Regions from separate parts of the Paenibacillus wuxiensis genome, predicted to be linked through region 2. Evidence: riboswitches for the same ligand, from Rfam matches in the RefSeq annotation. Region 2 holds a riboswitch; the other holds the start of a gene.
What was found. A riboswitch is a leader RNA that binds a small molecule or an ion and turns the genes downstream of it on or off. The one in region 2 is predicted to bind FMN.
Positions count from the first base shown of each region.

Region 1 (7,605 bases), on a different contig from region 2:
TATGGTTGGAAGAAGCCGATATTCGCATCAGCGAGCATCGGCTTTTTTGTCGTTAACAGTTGAATGATACGATTGAATGGGATGTAGTTGATTAGGAGACCGAACGAGTCGTGTTCGGGTCCATTGCTGCAGCTGGAGTGGAGTGGTTCGCCCGTCGTTCACTCATGAGGAATATCCATACCCCCGCAATGAGAAGCACACAGGCAATAAATTGGGTAGTCGTTAATGATTCTCCCAATAGAAGCCACGCGAGAACGGTAGCACCTACAGGCTCGCCGAGCACGCTCATCGAAATCGATGTGGCGCTGGTGTACTTCAACAACCAGTTGAACAGCATATGTCCAAGCACGGTTGGGATGACAGCCATTAATGCGAATAAGAGCCATTCTCTAGCTTCATATCCAATAAAGGAGTAGCCTGCGGAAAGGTTGTAAACAGCCAACGCCAGACCAGCTACGAGAAAAACGGTAAAGTTATAGACGTAAGACGAGACGCGCTGTCGCAAATCCTGACCTAGCAGCATGTGTATGACGACCGAAATCGTACCAAGGATAGATAAAATGTCTCCATATAACGCTCTCCCGGAAATGGCCATATCACCCCAGCCAATGAGCAGCATGCCGCATAAAGCAATCCCGACACCAATTAATGAATTTCTCGTCGTTCGCTGTTTGAAAATCCAGAATGATCCGGCCATTACAAGTATGGGTTCCAAGGCAAGCAGAACGGTCGAGCTCGCTACAGTCGTATAGCGCAGCGACTCCATCCAGAGGAGAAAGTGCAAACCGAGGAAGAAGCCTGACAGGAACAGACGCAGCCAATCATTGCGCTGGACAGAGCTCCATTCGGATCGATAGGTCCACGCCCATGGCAGAAGCACAATATTCGTTATCAGGAGACGATACATGCCAATGACAGCGGCGGGGGCAGTTGACCATTTTACAAAAATGGCCGAGAAAGAGATTGCGATCATACCTACGATGAGCAGGGCATACAGATGCGATGATTTTCTTGATGACATGAGCAGAAGACACCTCGGTATATGAATGAATGGTAATCACAATGTGCTAGTATACACCAACTGCTCCCAACTTGAAATAAAAATCATGATTATCAACCTAAAAAAGGACTGTGGGACGTATGACCGTCCCCAGCCCTTAATTGCGCTCATCAGCTTGCGTTGAACAAGTAATGATTGTTACTATTTGGATTGCTGTACGTTGAGTTGATCGAGGCTTGCAAATTCATATCCTTGTTGACGTGCACCATCAATAATGGCGCCAAGGGCCCCAGCATTATCCTTCGATATGGAGTGGAGCAGAATGACCGCTCCAGGATGAAGCTGCTTTACAACCTTATCATATGCATAGCTCGTTCCCCGTTGGGCATTGACATCCCAATCCAAGTAAGCCACGGACCAGAATACATTCGTGTACCCCATATTCTTCGTGATGGCTAGAGTCCGGTCATTAAAGATACCACGTGGTGGTCGCAGATAAGGCATATCCTGCTTGCCCGTGACAGCTGATACTGCCTGTTTGACCTTATCCAATTCGGTTCGAATCTGCTCATCCGATATGGTAGTCATATCCGGATGACTCCACGAGTGGTTCCCGATCAGATGTCCTTCATTAATCATCCGCTTCAGTAAATCTGGCTGTGTATTCACATAATGTCCGGTAACGAAAAAGATGGCTGGAACCTTCTTCGCCTTCAACGTATCCAGAATTTGAGCCGTGTATCCATTTTCGTATCCGTTATCAAAGGTTAAGTAAATCATTTTTTTGTTTGTATCTCCGAGAAAAATAGCTCCGTGCTTCTCAATCGTCGGTTTGAAGCCTTCCTCGTCAATCGAAGGAAGCTTGCCGTTTACACTCTTTTTGAATCCAAAGTGAAATGCTGGACCCTGTTCGGCGTATGCGGCTGGCTGAATGCTTGCGGCAAGCAAGCAGAGGAGAGCAGTGGCAATCAGAATGCGTTTCATATGCAAATATACTCCTTGATGTAGGTTAGAATCGATCAATCATGGCTTACTATTCCATATTTGCAGTAAACTTATACGCACTGATACCCATGCATTCCTAATGAGAATACAAGTAATCCTTATTTGTTGTGAGCCTGCTTCATCTTCTCCAACTCTTCCGACACGACGAAGGCAAGATCTTCGTTGTTGTACATAGACAGCACGGCGAACAAAGTGTCGTCAGGAATTGGTCCGGCCTCCTCCTTCGGAACCGTAAGATCAATTGCCTGCTGCAATCGATAGTTGTCGCCCTGCTTCGGGTATGCGCGATGATAGAGCTCGGCTGGATCAAGATTATGGTTCACACACCATTGTGCAAAGATAAGAATCATCATTTGCTCATCACGCTCATAATTGTCGATAATTTGTTGTTCTACTGCACTACGCGTCATTGCAAAAACTCCCTTACATAGATTCATACAGCTTATTATAACGAAGATGAATTGTGATTCTCAATCCTATTGCTTAATTGAGAGGGAGAGACGTTGCAATGATCGGACTGTAATGCCAATTGGAGATGAATGCTCATACTTACTTCGCTTAGCTTAGAAAGCGTCTGATATATATGGATGAAGTCGCGGAACGAGCTGCTCTAGAGTATCAACACTGTTGATGGAACCTGCAATAAATCCGTTATCGAATAATTCGCATGGTCGCTGATAACCTAGCAGCATCGTTGTGAGTGCTCTAATGTTCATGGACAGGGTGTTGGTCATGTTGACAGTGGTACGAACCTGCTTCTCATCTTGAGAGTGAATAGCAGCTTGCCCGTTCTCAAAATGAATGACTACATTATTCCATGGAGCCTGGTCGTCACTTATGTATATAGAGAGAGGAGGATGTGCAGGTACAGGTGCAAACGTATATTGCTGTAGAAATAATGTAATATCTACAATTCGTGCCATGACAAAAGGTTGTATGGTACGAACAATTCGTGGAAGGCTCAAGGCGAAAAACAGGCGCTCATTCTCACAAAGACGCATATTTACTTGCTCTACCATAGAATCATGCTGACAAATATAATTCCATAGCCCCTGTCTAGAATCCCTTGTAACGCACATGAATTCATGTACATGCATAGCATTATTTTTTATCTCATACAACATATACCCTTGAGGCTGCGAATGCTCACTATAGTACACCGCCGCGGTGCGATTATGATAGTGAGCAAGCCACCATTCGTGATCGCGAACGACCATACCTGAATGCTGTGATGACCATGCGTCATATACCGCTTCAATATCAGTAGAATGCGTATCCTTGGTAAAGCGGCGAACAATGCCTGCCAGTTCAGGATTCAATGGAATTAGATCATGACGGGTAAATTGGCAAGTCATGCGGTCGCTGAATACTTCCCAGCCTGCTTTGCGATAGAAGGGGATGGAGAAAGGATAGAGCATGGATATAGAAGTTCCAGCGGCCTGCATCACGCGCAGTGAGTGGTGCAGCAATTGCTTGGCATATCCTTTGCGTCGAAATTCAGGATAGGTGGCAACCCCACCGATTCCACCCATCTTCAGCTTATTCTGGCCGATATAGATGTGAAAAGGAAGGATATGAAGCTTCGCAGCGAGCTTGCCTTCATCGTACACACCAAAAATCTCATGTTTCCCCAATTTATGCAGATATTCTTCATAGTCTTCAGGTTCAACGCTGTACTGGAAAGCATACTCGGATAGCGATATGGCTTCAGAAAACTGTTCCTTGTTCAAACGAATAATTGACATTGACAATCCCCCTCAATAAATGATTGTGCCGCTGTATATGATCTATTGTAGATGAAATAGACAGGGATGCAACGATTGAATGAAGAAGGTTCGATTGAAAAGTCGGGATGGTAATATATGCAAATGGTGAAAACTTTCATGAAAATGCGAAATGTCATATTGCTCAATCTGAAAATCTAGATATAATGAAGTCAGGGCATGTCAAGGAAGCAACAGCATGCTACTATGTGGATTGAATATGGATCTTCAGGGCAGGGTGAAATTCCTGACCGGCGGTATGGGTGCAGCTGCGCCCGAGCCCGCGACTCGTTGTTCGCTTACTCGGTTACTTGTAACATGTAAGCATCGAACGGAAGAACAGCGACTGATTTGGTGAGAAGCCAAGGCCGACGGTATAGTCCGGATGGAAGAAGATCTCGCACACGTTGTTTGGTACAACTGCATACAACAACAGGTCTAATGCGAATTTTTCTCTTCTGCATGTCTAGATCCTATATTCAACAACCTTGGAGGTTATTGAATATGGAACATCGTATCCAGGCCGACACACGCATGAGCAGCTCTGCAAGAGGAGTATGGTTCGTTGCGATGGGGGCGGCACTGTGGGGAATTGGCCCACTGTTCCGGGTATGGGTCATGGAGTCTATGACTTCGACGCAAATTGTATTGATTGAGCATCTGATGCTCGCCTTGTACGCGATCCCGGTGTTATGGATGCACCGGAAAGAGCTGCGCAACTGCACATGGAAGCATGTACTGGCATTGCTGTTCCTGTCATGGGGCGGCTCAGTAATAGCGACCATTATGTTTACCGAAGCATTTGCACATGGTGATGCGAATGGCGTACTGCTGCTGCAGAAGCTGCAACCAGTCTTTGCAATTATATTAGCGCGGCTGTTGTTGAAGGAGACGCTCCCGCGTCGCTTCTCGCTACTGCTTATTCTTGCTATTATCGGTACGTATTTATTGACTTTTGGATGGTCTTTGCCAATTGGGCATTACAATGAAGTCATTGGCTTCAGCAGTCTATTGGCACTTGGAGCAGCATTCCTATGGGGCGGTTCCACAGTTATGGGACGGTTGCTTCTCGACAAAATGGAATATGAGACGGTCACATCGCTGCGATTTTTGATGGCACTCCCTCTGCTCATCGTGCTGACATCATGGGAGTCACCAAGCTGGAATTTCGCCGCATCAGAATGGGGGACACTGTCGTTCTACATCTTCTTGCAGGCTCTTCTTCCAGGATTGATTAGTCTCTTGCTGTATTATCGCGGTCTATCGACTACCAAGGCCTCATATGCGACTCTGGCTGAGTTGTCATTCCCATTGGTAGGGATGATGATGAATTGGTTCGTGTTCCATCAGGCGGTCACTGCAGCGCAAATTTCAGGCTTCGTTCTCATTTGGATTGCGTTGTATATGGTATCAAGACAAAATTAATCGGCGGTGGCAGTGCAATGATTCTTAATGAAGTTGCTGTCAATCGTCTTCCATAAATGATAAGAGACCCTGTCTGCTATGCCTTGAACGCATAGCAGACAGGGTCTCTTATGTTAGTTAGGTTAGAAGAAAGAATTGATAGCGACAAGAATGATGATAGCTCCACTTAGCACCGTGCTGAATTGTCCTACTGTATAGCGTCCTATGCGAATGTTGGCCATCTTCTGCCCAAGCAAGGCACCCAGCCACAATGTGACAAAACTGCCGATCGCTGCGGTTAGGGATATGGCGAGCGGTGATAACCCGATAAGTCCAGCACTTAGGCCATTTGTAAGCGCATTGGCAGACAGTGCAACGCCAAGCACAGCTGCTTCCCATAAGTTAATCGTTCCCGATTTATCCTTATCCGCTTCCTCTGGTCTCTGCAGCATTCGCTCTAGTGAAGAGCTTGAATTAGCTTCACTGCTTGCTTCTACTGCAGCGGTCTCCGTCGAGTTGCCATGGTGAGAGGTCAGTAGAACAATGCGGATGCCGACAATAAGCAGGATGAATGCGGCAAGCAAGGTAGGCAGTATACCAGGAAGAACCTGCGATATCCATTGACCGAACATGAGACCGGCCATACTGAAAATGAAGCAGATGAGCGAAATGAATAGATTCGAAAGCACTCCAATTCGTATTTTTCGTATTCCGTACGATATTCCCACCCCTAAATTATCTATACTCGAAGCGACTGCTAATCCTATAATCATAATCCATTGCATGATGAATCTCTCCCTTGGTTAATTCCCTTGATTCGAAGTTATAAATGGTTGTTTATTGAATGTCATTTGCCGTCCTGTCAATCGTGAAGCATCTGCAGCACAGTTTCCCTCGGAGGCACGAACACTAGCTGATGCTCACTTCCTGCTGAATAAGGCAGGGGGGGGTTCGAATGACAATCTCCAAGCTGGAATTTGCGTTTGCTCATCTCATCTACATAGAACACATTCCGAAATACTACCGATGTGCCATCCTCTTGATGGACTTTGGAACATTGCAGGCAGTAATACATAGCTGTTCAACTCCTTATTGTGGGTATAATCCGGTGCCGCTTGCAGCACTGTTGAGGTATCATATGTCACGATGTTGAGAGTTGTGAACCGGAATCGCCGAAATGTTGAAAAAAAATCAACAGCAAGCTGATTGGCCTGTGATAAGAATCAACCGCATGCTGATGGGAGATGTGTTGAGGTGGTTGCAATGAATGCTTATCTGTCTACATCTGTGGCCTTCCTCGTTCAAACTTGGTCATACGTTGATGTCAAATTTATGGGGTAGGCTAGGCGAACTTGTGCATATACATGTCATAAACAGAGCGAGAATGGGCAGTAGAATATGACTGCGACAAGGGGTGATAGCCATCGAACAGAACAACCCACTCGGTGACATGTTGAAAAAATCGATGAAGGAGCATTCGCTCTCCATGCGCAAATTGGGGGAGCGGACTGGAATGGATACCGCTACGATTTCTCGAATTATCAACGGCAAGCAGCCCGCTAAGATACACCATATAACTTCATTTTCCAAGCATTTATCAATTCCCGTTGAACAGCTCATGGAGGCGGTTGGCGTCGAGTTCGGCAAATTGAGCACGGTACCAGTGGTACCGATTGGAGATGAATTACAGGAGGATAGCCTTCAATTCATACTCAAGTCCATACAGCTGCTTGATTATCCATTCACGAAGGAGCATGTACGTCTAGAACTGGATAAATACGAGCAATACGCGCAAACCAATGAAGGAGATCGAATGATTCGCGACAATTTCCATGCCAAGGTGAAGGAGGTAAGCGGTTGGGGACCATTTATCGATCAATTGAATGATACGTACACCCAATATTGCAGCGAACAAGCAACAGTAGAAGAACGTGCCGTATTAGGAAGCGCACTGCTGTATTTCATTTTATCGGCAGACATTATTCCAGACTATCTGTTCCCAATCGGATATATTGATGATGTGATGGCAGTGCAGCTGGCGATGGAGAGACTGACGGCCCTTCAGGCTGCAGAGCGCATTGTAGAGAAATAGGGGTGTTCCAGGTCGGATGTTGACCGGAGCACCCCTTAGTCTTGTTTCATTCTTGTTCGTTAATGTCTACGCAACGAGCTTAATCACGTTCGAGACGATATGACATCCTTATGCTCTTGACATTGCATATGGCAGGGTCGCATCTTCATATTGCTGTTGCTGTGGTTCTTCTGACATCGTGAAGGACAACGAAGCCCCATTCGTCAGCTGCCCGTGATCAATATACAGATTGGATACGTGCTCGCCATTTACTTGCACACCTGCGACATATTTCGTCTCCGAAGAGTTGTTCGGCGCCTCAATGACAATCTGCTTGCCGTTGTCCAAGTTGACCGTCATCT
Region 1 covers NZ_JBEFZI010000006.1:99,981-107,585, reverse strand. Annotated here, with positions in the region: gene ABN764_RS14620 (DMT family transporter) at 92-1,021, opposite strand; gene pdaA (delta-lactam-biosynthetic de-N-acetylase) at 1,202-1,984, opposite strand; gene yxiS (protein YxiS) at 2,104-2,415, opposite strand; gene ABN764_RS14605 (GNAT family N-acetyltransferase) at 2,569-3,750, opposite strand; FMN riboswitch at 3,989-4,169, shown strand; gene ABN764_RS14600 (DMT family transporter) at 4,273-5,193, shown strand; gene ytaF (sporulation membrane protein YtaF) at 5,316-5,957, opposite strand; gene ABN764_RS14590 (DUF3973 domain-containing protein) at 6,035-6,247, opposite strand; gene ABN764_RS14585 (DUF1232 domain-containing protein) at 6,623-7,264, shown strand; gene ABN764_RS14580 (GH92 family glycosyl hydrolase) at 7,373-7,605, opposite strand, start outside.
Region 1: another riboswitch for FMN. It lies ahead of ABN764_RS14600 (DMT family transporter); the one in region 2 lies ahead of ribD (bifunctional diaminohydroxyphosphoribosylaminopyrimidine deaminase/5-amino-6-(5-phosphoribosylamino)uracil reductase RibD).

Region 2 (7,605 bases):
TGGAGATGGATACCGCATCACCAATATGATCGCCATGTCCATGTGTGAGCAGCACATAGTCCGCATGAATCTCTTCTGAGCGTGTGACTGCTACAGGGTTGCCAGTCAAGAAAGGATCAATGATAATACTATGCTGTTCGGTAACAAGCTGAATGCAGGAATGACCGTGGAAATGAATGTTCAAAGCAGTTCCTCCTCATATTTGCATATTCAACAGCTTCATACGCAGAAGTTCTTATCGTATCTCTTCCTCGTGCTCATGTTGAACTCCTGCTTCCAATTGTTCTTCAACTTCCTTCACGTCTTCAATCGTCAATTGGCGTCCATCTAACTTCTCGAACAAGAGCTGCGTTTCCTCTTCTAACCCATCCATTTGTTCAAAAGCAGAGGAATCCGGCAGTTCTTTAATTGTTGATAATCCGAAATAATCTAAGAATGATTTCGTTGTGCCATACAAAATCGGCCTTCCAATCGCTTCTGCTCGTCCAACCTCTTCGATCAAACCCTTGTTCGTCAGTGTCTGAATCGCACGATCCGATTTTACGCCGCGGATTTCTTCAATCTCAACACGGGTAATCGGCTGTCGATAGGCAACGATAGACAAGGTCTCTAGGGCTGCTTGCGACAGAGAAGAACGCGATGGCGAATATGCCATCTTCTCAAAATACGGGGCATGTTCTGGCAATGTAGCTAGCTCGTACATCCCTGCGATTGCAACAATTTGCAGACCACGTTTCGAGCGCTCGAAGTCCGCGCGCAGATCGTTCATCGCTTCCTCTATAACCTCTGGGCGCTGTTCTGTAATTTCTGAGATTTGCTTAATGTTCAAGCCTTCATCTCCAGCCATGAACAACAACCCCTCAATAATCGACTTCAGCATCTGAAAGTCCATCTTCCGTGTCCACCTCCCCACTCCATTGAATCACGATGTCCTCAAAGAGGCTATCCTGGTAGCAGCGAACTTGCTTCATCTTCATCAGCTCCAGCAGCGCGAGAAAGGAAACGACAATTTCCGAACGCGTGAGATGCTCGCTAAGCAAGTTAGAGAACATCATCTTACCTCCCTTGCCAAATGGACGCAGCGTGTCGATAATGCTCTTAATCCGATCCTTCACCGATATTTCATCCCGGTGGATTGTTGCGACCTGCGTTCTGCGCGACGCTTTGCTAAGTGCCTTGCGGAAAGCTGCGATCAAGTCTGTGACATGTAATCCATCCACTGGATTATCAGGAGCTGTTGGCATAAATGGCGTTAAGTCCTCTGGTTCCTTGGAAAAAATCATGCTTCGTTCTGTCTCGCGTTCCCGGAGATGCTCCGCAATTCCCTTGTACTTTCGGTATTCGATCAACTTGCGTATAAGCTCTGCCCGCGGATCAGGCTCATCATCCACATAATCTTCATAGTCGTCCCATTCCATGACCGGAGGCTTGGGAAGCAGCTGCTGTGATTTCATGGACAGCAACGTTGCCGCCATAACGAGAAACTCGCTCGTAATCTCCAGCTCCAATTCCTGCATGTTGTGCAAATATTCCATATATTGATCGGTAATCTCACTAATCGATATATCTTGAATATTAATTTCCGCTTGGTCGATTAAATGCAGGAGCAAATCGAGCGGTCCTTCAAACTGTTCCAGCTTATACGTTACGGTCACCCCGTGATAACCTCCTGAGCAATAAAACAAATGTAGCGCCCTTGCAAAAAGGGCACTACATTAAATAAGCACTATTTTAACTGATTCGTCAAGTTCGCCATTTCAATTGCAGTAGACGCAGCTTCCCAACCCTTGTTGCCTGCCTTCGTTCCTGCACGTTCAATTGCCTGCTCGATGGAGTCTGTTGTCAGCACTCCGAATATGGTCGGAACCCCTGTCTTCATATTCACTTGCGCAACGCCTTTAGCCGCTTCACTGCACACATAATCGAAATGCGGAGTGGAGCCGCGAATAACTGCGCCAAGTGTGATCACGGCATCATATTTCCCGCTCTCCGCCATTTTCTGCGCAATAAGTGGAATTTCAAATGCACCCGGAACCCAGGCAATATCTACCTCTTCATCTTTAACCCCGTGGCGCTTCAGCGCATCAAGTGCTCCCGAAACAAGCTTGCTGACAATAAATTCATTGAATCGACCAGCAACAATTCCATATTTTAATCCTTCGGAAACTAAGTGTCCTTCAAATACATGTGGCATAAGTAAAGTCCTCCTCTGTGATAAATAACTGAATCATAACGATAAGGTTATCGCACGCTTGCGGTACTTCATTTCCTTCAGGGCTTATCTGCGTGCTTGTTCATCCTGTTCAATATCGTCGAATACGAGCATATGCCCGAGCTTCGCAGCCTTCGTATGCAAATATTTTGTGTTGTCTTCATTCTCCTGCATTTGGATCGGGACGCGCTCAACGACCTCCAGACCATAGCCTTCCAACCCTTTAATTTTGCGAGGATTATTTGTAAGAAGGCGAATTTGACATATGCCGAGATCTTTCAAGATTTGAGCTCCAATGCCGTAATCCCGCAGATCCGCTGGGAATCCAAGCTCCAAGTTGGCATCCACCGTGTCTAGCCCTTGCTCCTGAAGCTTATAAGCTTTGAGCTTATTAATAAGTCCAATCCCGCGGCCTTCCTGGCGCATATAGAGCAGGACGCCATTGCCTTCCTTGTCTATTTGTGAAAGCGCAGCGGCGAATTGAGGGCCACAGTCACAGCGATGTGAATGAAATACATCCCCGGTTAAGCATTCCGAATGAACGCGAACAAGAACTGGCTGAGTTCCATCAATGTCGCCCTTCACTAAGGCAACATGTTCCTTATTGTCTACACCATTCGTATAGGCAATAGCTCGGAATATGCCGAAGTCAGTAGGCATGTTCACCTCGACCTCACGTTGAACCAGCTTCTCCTTCTCATTACGGTAATGAATGAGATCCTTGATGCTGATGAGCTTCAAGTCCCATTGCCCCTTCAGTTCCATCAAGTCGGGCAGTCTAGCCATCGTGCCATCTTCCTTAATCACTTCGCAGATGACACTAGCAGGTGCAGATCCGCTCAACCGGGCGAGATCAACCGCTGCTTCCGTATGCCCTGCACGGCGCAACACACCACCACTCTTCGCTATTAACGGGAAGATATGACCCGGGCGGCGGAAATCTTCTGCCTTGGCGTCCGCATCCAGCATCTTCTGGATCGTTAGTGAGCGTTCGTGCGCTGAAATGCCAGTAGTCGTATCTACGTGATCAATGGATACGGTAAATGCCGTACCGTGATTGTCCGTATTGTGTGCAACCATTGGGTGAAGCTCAAGCTCCTCGGCACGCTCCTGCGTAATAGGTACGCATACCAATCCTCGGCCTTCTGTAATCATGAAGTTAATAACTTCCGGTGTTGCCTTGTCGGCTAACGCGATAAAGTCGCCTTCATTTTCCCGATCTTCGTCATCAACCACAATGATGACCTTGCCCTGCTTCAAATCTGCAATTGCGTCTTCTATCGAATCAAAGTGAAATGCTTCCTTCATGTTGTTCCTCCCCTTTCACCATTACATAAAACCATGCTCTGCCAAAAACGCTGCATTAAGACCTCCAGAACCAGAACGATCCGAATCCTTTGTCTCGTTCTCCGGCCCTGATCTACCATACCGGAGCAAATGATCCACATACTTGCCAAGCACATCACATTCAATGTTGACGGTATCACCCGGCTGCTTGCGCTGAAGAGCGGTTTGCGCCAACGTATGTGGAATAATCGATACGGCAAACTCTCCATGCTCTGCTCGTGTTAGGGTTAAGCTGATGCCGTCAATGGTGACAGAACCTTGTGGAATCATATATTTCGCCATCTCAGGCCGACTCGCCCGACATTCGATGACAACAGCATTCGCATCTCTTGTTCGTCCCACAATCGTTGCAAGACCATCTACATGTCCTTGTACAATATGACCGCCGAATCGTCCGCCTGCTGTCATTGCACGCTCTAGATTGACCGGATCGCCCGGCCTTAAATCCTTCAAATTCGTATGGCGGAACGTCTGCGGCATCACATCCGCCATGAAGGAGCTGCCATCATAGGACGTTGAGGTCAGACAAACACCATTGACGGCGATGCTATCCCCCAGCTTCATGCCTTCTAGAACCTTAGATGCTCGGATATGAAGCACCATCGCCTCGCCCCGATTCATCACAGACTGCAGTGAGCCCACTTCTTCAATGAGTCCGGTGAACATTGCTATGCTCCTCCTTTAATGCTGGAATGAGTCAAATGCTCCACCTCACGCTTGCCGAACGGATATCCAGTGATGCAGATATTATCTCCGAGCTTCTCAACCTCCACATGCTGAAGCCGGTATGCATCCTGCATCCGCTCTACACCTTCAAACACAAAACTACCAGGCGCATGCTGACCGCCGACGACAATCGGAGCCATAAATATTGCAACTTTGTCGACCAGCTTCTTCTCTAGCATCGCCCCATTCAATCGACCTCCACCTTCAAGGAGTATGGATCCGATCTCATGTTGGCCGCACCATTCCATCATCTGCTGAAGGTCTACCTTCTCGCTTTCTCCGCACTCGAAGACCTCTACGCCTCGGGACACCAATTCACGCCGCTTCTCCCCGCTTGCCCGTGCAGTTGTGAAGATGCAGGTTCGTGCAGCTTGATCGATTACGACCTTGGCGTCCATAGGGATCCGAAGCTTCGAGTCTACAATCAAGCGCACTGGGTTTACCCCAGGGACCGACAGACGTGTTGTCAGCGATGGATCATCCGCAAGCACAGTGCCTATGCCTACCATAATCGCTTGATGACGGTGCCTCATCGAATGAACGAGTTCACGACTTCGCTCATTCGAGATCCACTTGCTGTCCCCAGTCGAAGTGGCGATCTTGCCGTCCAGCGTACTTGCTGTCTTGAGGGTAACGAACGGAATGCCGGTCGTAATATGCTTAGCGAACATTTCAATCAGTGCGAGACCTCTCTCCCGAAGCACATCCAACGTTATCCCAATTCCATGATCCTTCAGTAGAGCAATTCCTCTCCCTGCAACCGCTGGATTCGGATCGACGCAAGCGATCACGACACGGGCGATTCCCGCTTCAATCAATCGCAGGCTGCAAGGCGGTGTTCTCCCATAGTGGCTGCATGGCTCAAGGGTCACATACGCAGTCGCTCCTCTGGCCGCTTCACCAGCCATCTGTAAAGCATGGACTTCCGCATGGCCTTCACCACGCCGCAAATGAGCTCCAAGACCGACGATTCGTCCCTCGTTCACAATGACACAGCCAACTGCAGGGTTCACATCGGTCTGTCCAAGCACCTGCTCTGCCATGTTCACAGCGAGCTGCATGTACAGTTCATCATTGATAACAGCAGACATTGGGTATCCTCCTTTCCACAAACAGATCAAGGCTAACGCAAAAAAGCCCTTCGGATCCTCCGAAGGGCATGATTGATTGAGCTTACAGGTATGTACTTAATTTCACAATAGTCGCACATAAGCATAATTTCCATTTTTATATGACAAATAAAACCGACAACAAGGATGTTCTCAGCAAACTGCATCGATTTCGCATATGTCAAATACGACGATAGATGAATAGAAAACCTCGCGCTTACGCAGGTATTCGCCGTCCATTTCGCCTGGAATGCTCATGAAATTGTGAAAATAAGAACTTGAAAGAACTAATTATCGAGTTCTTCTCTCCTGACGCCCCTTCTCCCATCCAGACTATACTGTCGGCTCTGGAGTTGCACCAGATCCACCGTGTGGACGAATCCACCCGGGTCACGGACTAAGAACACCTTGCACACGCAAGAATAGGTTCATCACCGCCGGTCGGGAATTTCACCCTGCCCTGAAGGTCTGTCATTCGTATTGCTATAAAATTAGTTTCTAAGATGTTGCACTTAGAAGTGTACCACCTGACCTGGTAAAATGCAACTTGTGTCGCTTCACCGCATGGAACCATTCAGATGCGTTCAAATAAAAAAGACGTGCAGCAGCCAAGCTGCATACACGCCTTCCCTCAATTATTTCTATTCTTCCACGATGGTAACTTGCTTCATCTTGTCGCCTTGCTTAACAGCATCTACATGCTCCATGCCCTCTACAATTTTGCCAAATACCGTATGCACGCCATCCAAGTGAGGGAATGCATCGTAAGTGATGTAGAATTGGGAACCGCCTGTATCCTTGCCGGCATGCGCCATCGCAAGTACACCACGCTCATGCTTGTGCGGGTTGCCTTTTGTCTCACATTTGATTGTGTAGCCTGGGCCGCCTGTACCTGTTCCGTGCGGGCAACCGCCTTGCGCTACAAAGCCCGGAATAACACGGTGGAATGTCAAGCCGTTATAGAAACCTTCGTTGGACAGCTTCTCAAAGTTTGCAACGGTACCTGGTGCCTCTTGCTCATGGAGCTGGATTTTCACCGTGCCGCCTTTTTCCAATTCAATCAATGCATATTTGCTCATCATGTATCGTCTCCTTCCATATGTACAATGCTCACGCTTGCTCATCCGATTATACGTTATTTCTTAACAAAAAGAAAACACCCGATTTCTGCCTCATCGTTATGCCACGACAAGACAGAAGATTGGGTGTTGTAATAATTTCCATATATAGTGTAACTTCGGATGTGAAATTCAACTGCTGCCGTGGAGCTTGCAATCGTCACATCCCGTACTATTTCAGCGCTGGCTCGTTGCGCAGACGAGATGGAATGCAGTCATTGCGCACGATATCTTCATGCGACTCACGACGTACAACAATATCCGCTTCCCCGTTGTGCACGAACACGACAGCTGGTCTTGGAATACGGTTATAGTTGCTTGCCATCGAATAATTGTACGCACCTGTGCAGGACACAGCCAACAGATCGCCCTGCTGGACGGCAGGAAGCACAGCATCCCAAATCAGCATATCGCCGCTTTCGCAGCATTTTCCTGCTATCGACACTGTCTCCGTGGACTCATTAGTCGAACGGTTAGCAAGCAGTGCCTCATAACGAGACTCATACAGCGCTGGTCGAGGGTTGTCGGTCATCCCTCCATCAACAGCTACATATTTGCGCACGCCTGGAATATCCTTCACAGAGCCAACTGTATACAGTGTTGTTCCCGCTTCTCCAACAATACTGCGGCCTGGCTCTACCCAAATTTCAGGCAAACATTCTCCGATGTCAGCAAAATGCTGCTTTACAGCATCTGTAATGGCCTTTACATAATCGCGAACATGCAGAGGCGTATCCCCTTCTACATAGCGGATGCCGAAACCGCCGCCCAAGTTCACAACCCGGAATGCGATCCCTAGCTGTTCCTTCACCCCACGAGCAAATTGTGCAACGCGTTCAACCGCCATTTGGAATCCTTCAGTTTCGAAGATTTGAGATCCGATATGCGAGTGGATGCCCAGCAGCTCCAAATGAGTTGCATCCGCCGCATGACGCACAGCCTCAAGCGCCGTACCATTGCCGATGTCAAAGCCAAACTTCGAATCCGTCTGACCTGTCGAAATGTATTCATGCGTATGTGCCTCAACACCCGGTGTAACGCGGAGCAGCACAGGTACGGACTGATTGCGTTCTTGGCAAATCGCATTCAACAG
Region 2 covers NZ_JBEFZI010000001.1:334,293-341,897, reverse strand. Annotated here, with positions in the region: gene ABN764_RS01530 (metal-dependent hydrolase) at 1-184, opposite strand, end outside; gene scpB (SMC-Scp complex subunit ScpB) at 236-892, opposite strand; gene ABN764_RS01520 (segregation and condensation protein A) at 861-1,655, opposite strand; gene ribH (6,7-dimethyl-8-ribityllumazine synthase) at 1,727-2,194, opposite strand; gene ABN764_RS01510 (bifunctional 3,4-dihydroxy-2-butanone-4-phosphate synthase/GTP cyclohydrolase II) at 2,279-3,520, opposite strand; gene ribE (riboflavin synthase) at 3,542-4,225, opposite strand; gene ribD (bifunctional diaminohydroxyphosphoribosylaminopyrimidine deaminase/5-amino-6-(5-phosphoribosylamino)uracil reductase RibD) at 4,228-5,376, opposite strand; FMN riboswitch at 5,707-5,866, opposite strand; gene ABN764_RS01495 (peptidylprolyl isomerase) at 6,036-6,473, opposite strand; partial or broken gene lysA (diaminopimelate decarboxylase) at 6,685-7,605, opposite strand, start outside.